DNA from 2 places in the Rahnella sp. P4_A8 genome. Region 2 is predicted to be linked to the other one. Evidence: riboswitches for the same ligand, from Rfam matches in the RefSeq annotation. Region 2 holds a riboswitch; the other holds the start of a gene.
The links. A riboswitch is a leader RNA that binds a small molecule or an ion and turns the genes downstream of it on or off. The one in region 2 is predicted to bind thiamine pyrophosphate.
Positions count from the first base shown of each region.

Region 1: linked by a shared signal. The riboswitch ahead of thiB (thiamine ABC transporter substrate binding subunit) and the one ahead of thiM (hydroxyethylthiazole kinase) in region 2 are both predicted to bind thiamine pyrophosphate.

Region 1 is NZ_JBFUHK010000012.1:43,314-47,730, forward strand. It holds gene AC1DUO_RS09105 (MFS transporter) at 1-28, opposite strand, end outside; gene sgrT (glucose uptake inhibitor SgrT) at 189-374, opposite strand; gene sgrR (HTH-type transcriptional regulator SgrR) at 477-2,138, shown strand; TPP riboswitch at 2,179-2,308, shown strand; gene thiB (thiamine ABC transporter substrate binding subunit) at 2,352-3,335, shown strand; gene thiP (thiamine/thiamine pyrophosphate ABC transporter permease ThiP) at 3,311-4,417, shown strand, end outside.
Region 2 is NZ_JBFUHK010000003.1:14,582-18,998, forward strand. It holds gene AC1DUO_RS02455 (hypothetical protein) at 1-191, shown strand, start outside; gene thiD (bifunctional hydroxymethylpyrimidine kinase/phosphomethylpyrimidine kinase) at 199-999, opposite strand; gene thiM (hydroxyethylthiazole kinase) at 996-1,805, opposite strand; TPP riboswitch at 1,840-1,938, opposite strand; gene AC1DUO_RS02470 (GNAT family N-acetyltransferase) at 2,092-2,526, shown strand; gene AC1DUO_RS02475 (DUF3313 domain-containing protein) at 2,666-3,325, shown strand; gene AC1DUO_RS02480 (LysR family transcriptional regulator) at 3,377-4,270, opposite strand; gene AC1DUO_RS02485 (NAD(P)H-dependent oxidoreductase) at 4,356-4,417, shown strand, end outside.

The DNA of each region.
Region 1 (4,417 bases), on a different contig from region 2:
AAATACGATTAAAACGAGGTTTTGACATGACGTCGTCCCTGAGAAATGAATGCAGATAAAGCAAGACAGACAGTGTAGCGAAGTTTCAGTCGGTTCTGGAAAATGAGCATAAAAAAACCAGTGAGTTTCCTCACTGGCTGGTGACAATACACCATTACTCAGAAAATCGAATTTAGTCAGACCTGAAGTCACAGTCGCCGGCGGTATTGCTCGTCGTCCATCGTTTCCATATCCCACTGCGTGAGACGGGACAGAATATCCAGACGGTACTGCACCGGAACCCAGGACAGCCAGTCTGCATGATTTTTAGAGGCGTTTTTTTTGATGGCTTCAAAATAACGCTGATAGAAACGGGCGTTCAGACTGCGTTTCATGATGATCTCCGGTTGTTCACAACAGGCTTTCGTTGAGAAACAGTATCGGCGTAATATGAGGAAAGATAAATTGATGAAGATCGGCCACGGAGTTCCTCTTTTATGTCCTCATCCCGTTTGCAACAACAGTTCATCCGCTTATGGCAAAGCTGTCACGGTGAAGAAACTGAAACGACATTACAGGCACTGTCAGAAGTCCTGAACTGTTCACGCAGACACATGCGCTCGTTGCTCAGCACCATGCAGGGACAGGGCTGGCTGACGTGGGATGCAGAGGCCGGACGCGGCAAACGATCCACGCTGAAATTTCTTTATACCGGGCTGGCACTCCAGCAACAGCGCGCTGAAGAGCTGCTGGAACAGGACAGCATTGATCAGCTGGTACAACTGGTCGGCGACAAAACCCTGGTGCGCCAGATGCTGCTGTCCCAGCTCGGTCGCAGTTTCCGTCAGGGCAAACATATTCTGCGCGTACTGTATTATCGCCCGCTGATGAATCTGCTGCCCGGCACCATGTTGCGCCGTTCAGAAACCCACATTGCCAGACAAATCTTTAGCGGCCTGACACGCATAAATGAGGAAAATGGGGAAGCGGAAGGCGATTTAGCCCATCACTGGCAGGAAGTTTCGCCGCTGCACTGGCGGTTTTATCTGCGCCCCGCCATTCATTTTCATCATGGTCGCGAACTCGAGATGGCAGATATTATCGCCACGTTTATTCGCCTGAAAACGCATCCGCTGTTCAGCAACCTGAAATCAGTCACGACGCCCACGGCGAATGTCATAGATATCCACCTGAATGAACCCGACCGCTGGCTGCCGTGGTTGTTTGGCAATATCCACGCGATGATCCTGCCGCAGGAATGGCAGTCACTGCCTGATTTTGCCCGCCATCCGGTCGGCACCGGCCCTTACGCCGTGGTGCGTAATCTGAAAACACAGCTGCGCATCCGCGCCTTTGACGATTATTTTGGCTTCCGGGCACTGATCGACGAGGTGAATATCTGGGTATTACCGGAACTGAGTGAAGAGCTGGTGCATTCCGGCGTACAGCTTCAGGCCGATGAATCAGGCAAAAGCGAGCTGGAAAGTCGCCTTGAAGAAGGCTGCTATTTCCTGTTATTTGACCAGCGTTCGCCGGTCGGACAATCTGAAGAAACACGCCAGTGGTTGTGCGATTTACTCAATCCCATCGCCTTACTGAATAATGCCGAACCGATTTACCAGCGCTACTGGTCTCCGGCGTATGGCCTGCTGCCGCGATGGCATCACAAAGCGCCCCGGCCACGTCCGCCCAAACCGCAAAACCTGACGCAGGTAACGCTGACATTTTACGGCGAGCATTCCGAACATCAGGCGATCTGCAACGCCCTGCGCCCGTTGCTGGCGGAAGAAGGTATCGAACTGATTATTCAGATAGTGGATTACGCAGTCTGGCACCGCGGCGATGCCAAAAGTGATCTGTGGCTCGGCAGTGCCAACTTCACCCTGCCGCTGGAGTTTTCACTGTTCGCGCATTTCTACGAATTGCCGCTGGCAAAGCATTGCTTTAGCGAAGAGATGAACGACGATGCCGCCCTGTGGCACGCCGGGAATTTATCGATGGCGAAATGGAGCCAGAAACAGACGGTCAGCCATCAGATCCATCCCCTGTTCCATCACTGGCTGGTGCTACAGGGGCAACGCAGTATGCGCGGTGTGCGTATGAACACCCTCGGCTGGTTCGACTTTAAATCCGCCTGGTTTGCCCCACCGGACAGTTAATCGGACTATCGCATCGCGCCGTTAATCACTAGAATGACATCCGTTCTCAACGGGGTGCCCGACTTGTTAAATCTGCGATGTAAACGCCGTGAGCAAGTTTGGCTGAGATTTGAAACCCGTCGAACCTGATCCGGTTAATCCCGGCGGAGGGATTTGAGACTGCGCGATGCTTACTCAAAATCCTTTGCCCTTTCATTTTTTTGGAGCGCAAAGTTGAAAAAATTACTGTCCTGCCTGCTGTTACTTTCTGCACCTGCATTTGCGGCAAAACCTGTTTTGACGGTTTATACCTACGATTCTTTCTCTGCTGACTGGGGCCCCGGTCCCGCCATTAAAAAAGCCTTTGAAGCCCAATGCGGCTGCGAACTGAAATACGTGGCGCTGGAAGATGGCGTGTCTTTGCTCAACCGTCTGCGGATGGAAGGTAAAAACAGCAAAGCCGACATCGTGCTGGGGCTGGATAACAACCTGTTGCAGGCCGCTGAACAAACCGGTTTATTCGCCAAAGCACCGAAAATCAACGCCAGACTGACGGTGCCAGGCGGCTGGAATGACAGCACTTTCGTGCCTTACGATTACGGTTATTTCGCCTTCGTCTACGACAAAAATAAACTGAAGAATCCGCCAAAAAGCCTCGATGAGCTGATCAACAGCGACCAGAAATGGAAAGTGATTTATGAGGATCCACGCACCAGTACACCGGGTCTGGGCCTGATGCTGTGGATGCAAAAAGTCTACGGCGATAAAGCGCCGCAAGCGTGGGAAAAACTGGCGAAGAAAACTGTCACCGTCACTAAAGGCTGGAGCGAGGCTTACGGTTTATTCCTCAAAGGTGAAAGCGACCTGGTGCTGAGCTACACCACCTCTCCGGCATACCATATTGTCGAAGAGAAGAAAGATAACTACGCCGCAGCCGATTTTACCGAAGGGCATTACATGCAGGTCGAAGTGGCGGGCCAGCTGGCAAACAGCAAGCAACCGAAACTTGCTGAACAGTTCATGAAGTTCGTCACCACGGAAGATTTCCAGAAAGTGATCCCGACCGGCAACTGGATGTATCCGGTGGTGAATACCCCGCTGCCTGACGCTTTTAAACAACTGACGATTCCGGCCAAATCTCTGCAATACAGCGCACAGGATGTCGCTACTCATCGTTCACAATGGATCCAGGCATGGCAGAACGCCGTCAGCCATTGATCCCTCGCTGGCTGTTGCCGGGCGTCATCGCGTCACTGGCTATGTTGCTGGTGGCAGTACTGGCCTTAGGCTCTCTGTGGCGTCATGCGCCACAGATAAGCGGCGCATCGCTCTGGCACGATCCTTATCTCTGGCATGTGATCCGCTTTACTTTCTGGCAGGCGCTGCTTTCAGCGCTTTGCTCGGTGCTGCCCGCAATTTTGCTGGCACGCACCTTGTTCCGCCGCCGTTTCCCCGGCCGTCAGCTGTTATTACGTTTATGTGCGATGACGCTGGTCTTGCCGGTTTTGGTGGCGGTGTTTGGCATTCTCAGTGTCTACGGAAGACAGGGCTGGCTGGCGCAAATTTGCGGCTGGCTGGGCATGGATTACCGTTTCTCGCCTTACGGTTTACAGGGCATTTTGCTGGCGCACGTGTTTTTCAATCTGCCGCTGGCAGCGCGGCTCTTAGTGCAGGCACTGGAAAATATCGCCGTTGAGCAGCGCCAGCTCGCCGCACAACTCGGCATGAATATCTGGCAGCAATTCCGCTTTGTGGAATGGCCTGCCATTCGCCGGCAGATATTCCCCGCCGCCGCCTTAATCTTTATGCTGTGTTTCGCCAGCTTCGCCACGGTGCTTTCACTGGGTGGCGGTCCGCAGGCAACGACCATTGAACTCGCCATTTATCAGGCGCTAAGTTACGACTACGATTTAAGCCGCGCCGCCACGCTGGCCCTGATCCAGCTGTTTTGTTGCCTGGCGCTGGTGTTGCTCAGTCAGAAACTCAGTCAGGCGTTGCCGGTGGGCCAAACGCATTCTCAGCGCTGGCGTAATCCTGACGATTCCTGGTTGCGGCGCATCGCCGATGCCGTACTGATTGGCCTGGCGTTGTTGCTGATCCTGCCGCCGTTACTCGCCGTCATTACCGATGGCATAAACCGGGCAGCGGTCGGTGTTTTGCAACAACCCGCGCTCTGGCAGGCATTATGGACATCCGTGCGTATCGCGCTCGGCAGCGGATTATTGTGTGTGCTGCTGACCATGATGCTGCTGTGGAGCAGCCGCGAACTGCGGTTACGCAAGAGAAATAGCTGGGCGCAG
Region 2 (4,417 bases):
AGGAGAACGACGATATTGCCAGCTATCTGTTTGAACGGATGTCAGCAACTAAAATCCGCGTCATGCTGCGCCCGCGTAAAGAAGAAAAATTCTATCCGCTGAACCCGTTTGATGCCGTTCATTTGCAACAGGCGCTGACGAAATTTCATCAGGTTGAACAGGCGCTGAGCGAAACCCAGCACCAGGCATAATCCGCGGTTACCACCAGCGGTGGAAATGATGCACAGGCCCGATACCGTGGCCGACTTCCAGTGAGTCGGCCTGCATCAGCGCCTGCTGTAAATAGGCTTTGGCTTCGCGTACCGTATCGGCCCAGTTGTGATGACGCGGACGTAACGCGGCCAGCGCGGCCGACAGCGTGCAACCGGTGCCATGAGTATGTCGGGTATTCACACGCGGCGCAGTAAACCGCTCGCGGGAACCGGTCACAAACAACCAGTCAGGGCTTTCCTCATCACTCAGATGTCCCCCTTTCATCAGCACGGCACCACATCCCATCGCCAGTAAGGCTTCTCCCTGCTCACGCATTTCGGTTTCATTCGCCGCCACCGCACATTCCAGTAACGCCGCCGCTTCGGGCAGATTTGGCGTAATAATGGAAGCCTGCGGGATCAGCAAACGACGCACGGCATCCACGGCCTCCGGCAGCAGTAACGGATCGCCACTTTTCGCCAGCATCACGGTATCCAGCACCACAAACGGCGGCTGATAATGTCTGAGTCGCTCCGCAACCGCCTCCACAATCTGACTGTTCGCCAGCATGCCGATTTTCGCACTGTCGATCCGCACATCGCTCAGTACGGAATCGAGCTGCGCTGAAACGAAACCGGGCTCAATGTTATAGACCGACTGCACACCACGGGTGTTCTGCGCCACCAGCGCGGTGATCACACTGGTGCCGTACGCACCCAGCGCCGAGAAGGTTTTCAAATCCGCCTGGATCCCCGCCCCGCCACTCGGATCTGTGCCTGCAATCGTCAGTGCATTAATACGTTTCATTGTATTTCCTCGCCATTCAGCCATTCCTCGCCCATTAAATACAGATTATCGAGGTATTCAGGCGTGAAACTGCCCGGCCCCTTCACGACCGCACAGGCGCGCTCGCCGGCACAGGACATCACCCGGCAGGCGGCGGCCACGTTATCCAGGCGATCACCCGGCAAAGCCACAAAGGCCGCCACCACCGCAGATAATGCGCATCCGGTACCCACCACGCGGGTCATCATCGGATGTCCGCCAGCCACCGCCCAACTGCGCATCCCGTCGGTGACGTAATCGGTTTCACCCGTCACGGCCACTACCGCACCGGTCTCCCGCGCCAGTTGCTGTGCGGCAGGTAAGGCAGAAAGGGAATCATCACCGCTGTCCACGCCGCGCCCGGACGCACTGAGGCCGCTGAGAGCCAGGATTTCCGAGGCATTACCGCGGATTGCGGCAGGTTTAAGTGTGATGATTTCACGACAGAATTCTGTACGCCAGCTCAGACCGCCGACAGCAACCGGATCCAGCACCCAGGGCTTTCCGGCCTGAGTGGCTGCGTGAATAGCCGCCCGCATCGCATCGGCATGGGGATGTGTCAGCGTGCCGACGTTCACCAATAAGGCATCGGCAATGGCGCCAAATTGCGCCGCTTCGGCGGGATCAACCACCATCGCCGGAGATGCACCCAGCGCCAGCAGGACATTGGCGGTAAAAGATTGCACCACGTCGTTGGTCAGGCAATGAACCAGCGGCGCTGAAAGGCGGAGTTGTTTGAGAGAAGTGGCGGCTAAGGCGCCGGGCAAGAAGGTAGGTCGGGTATTCATAAATCTCCCCACCGGCACTCAGGAAGGCGGTATCAGGAGAGATACCTGACTTCCCTACGCTGGCATAATCCAGATCAGGTAATACGGGTAAAATCTCAGCCCTGCTTTGCAGCGGGCACCCCGAGTCAAGGGAACATTATTGGCGGCGGAGGTCAGAAGATCAATCAGGAAATGCGTTAAAAAAACCGATCAGCCAACGTAATTGAACTCACTCCGCTTCACTGGCAGTATCAGGAAACAGACATGAACAACACACGTTGATGAAAAATTTCCTCAGGAGTTTTACTTGTCCTCATCACTTATTGTCCGTCCTTATGAAGAAGCAGACCGTCCGTTTTTACGCACGTTGTATCTGGCCTCACGCAAGCATACCTGGACATGGCTGGAAGACGATTTTCAGCTGGAAGATTTTGACCGCGCAGTGATCGGCGAGACGATTCTGGTGGCAGAACGTGACGGACATTTACTGGGATTCGCCTCAATTTTCACTCAGGAAAATTTCCTGCATAACCTGTTTGTTGATCCGCAATATCAGGGAACCGGCGCAGGTTCAGCATTGCTTCAGGCTGCGGAAGAAACGTTTACCCGTCAGGGGTCGTTGAAATGTTTAGTAAAGAGTAAAAAATCAGTCGCTTTTTATCTGTCAAAAGGCTGGAACATCATCTCTACGGGGGACAGTCCAAAAGGTGAATACTATTTGTTTCATTCATCAAAAAAATAATTAAGGAAGAAATGATTACCTCACAGAACCGTATTTTCGCGATCCTGATGAATATCAATTTTTCTTTGTCGTTAAGAGGTTAAATTCCGCAGCGGTGCTATACATACTTGGTCTTCCTTAAAATATTTCGAGGGTACGAATGAAAACAATAAAACTGATGCAGATCGCCGCAGTGACTGGCGCACTGTTCCTGGCCGGTTGTACCAGCCACATTACCAAGACGGAAAAATACTCAGGTTTTTTAGGCGATTATTCCGGCCTTAAGGAAGTGAAAACGGCTGGGGGAAATCCGGTTCTGCGCTGGATCGATCCTTCGTTTAAGAAAGAAAATTATTCTTACATCAAATACGAACCGATTAAATTCTACCCGGAACCGCAGCCTACGGCGCAGATCGACAAAACCACCTTGCAGGGGGTGCTGGATTACGCCAACAGCCGCATGAAACCTGCACTGGCAGAGCGCCTGCCACTGACAGATCACGCAGGGCCGCGCACATTGATTTTCAAAGGTGCGATCACCGGTGTGAACACGTCGGCAGAAGGTTTGCAGTTCTATGAAGTCGTCCCGGTCGCGCTGGTTATTGCCGGAACTCAAACCGCGACAGGCCACCGCACGCGTGACACTGAAGTGTATTTCGAAGGTGAGCTGATCGACGCCAGTACTGGCAAACCGGTGATCAAAGTCGTGCGTAAAGGATTCGGTAAACAAGTTTCTAATGATAAACAGAAAGTTACCGCCAACGATTTAAAAGTTGTGGTAGATAGCCTGGCGAATGATACCAAGCTGTTCAACGAATAAGTTCCGGTTTTCCGCACCGTCAGACACAGGCAGTCGTAAGGCTGCCTTTTTTCAGACTGAATCAGCGATAAACTCACGCAGCCACTGATGTGCAGGATCACGATGAGCGCGCTCGTGCCAGACCATGTACATCTCGAACCCCGAAACATCCAGTGGCGGTGTAGTAACCTGCAAAGCAGGATTTCCACGTACCAGACGTTCCGGCAACATCGCCACCAGATCAGTGGTCATCAGCACCTGAACGACAAACAGGAAATGCGGCACTGACATGACGACGCGGCGCGATAATCCAGTGGCCGCCAGCGCGATGTCGGTATTGCCATAGAAACCCCCACCATCAGGTGAAACGATCACATGTTCCAGTGCGCAAAACGCTGAACGCGATATCTCGCCTTTAACCTGCGGATGTCTTTTTCTGCTCACCAAAACATAACGTTCAGCAAACAATAATCGGCTGTGCAGGCCATTCATCACCGCCTCGCCGGTATGGAATGCGAGATCCAGCGTACCCTGCTCCATTTTGCGGATAATCCGCGCAGGTGACGTTTCAAAAATAGCCAGCCGTGCAGAAGGTGCGGCTCTACGTAATGCCCGTAACGCGGGCAGCACAATGGTCGATTCGCCATAATCTGCCGCCCCCAGATTCCAGGTATTCTTTGCCGTCGAGGGGTCAAACACTTCACCCGCAGACACGGCCTGCTCCAGCGCGGCCAGTGCCCGTCGCAGCGGCTCACGTAATTCATCAGCACGCGCGGTCGGCCGCATCCCCCGTGGTCCCGGCAGCAGCAAAGGGTCATCAAAAAATTCCCGCAACTTCGCGAGCTGAACGCTGACTGAAGGTTGTGAAAGATTACGGCGTTGCGCCGTACGCGTGACGTTTTGCTCGGCGAGCAGGACATCCAGCGTCAGCAACAAATTGAGATCCAAACGGCCGAAATTACTCATCGCTATACCTGCTATATGATCAATTCATTTCAACTATACCTGACAACAACCTACTCTGCGTTTACCACTTAGCGGAGAATTCGTCATGAATGTATTGATCGTCTATGCCCACCCTGAATCACAATCACTGAACGGCTCGCTGAAAGA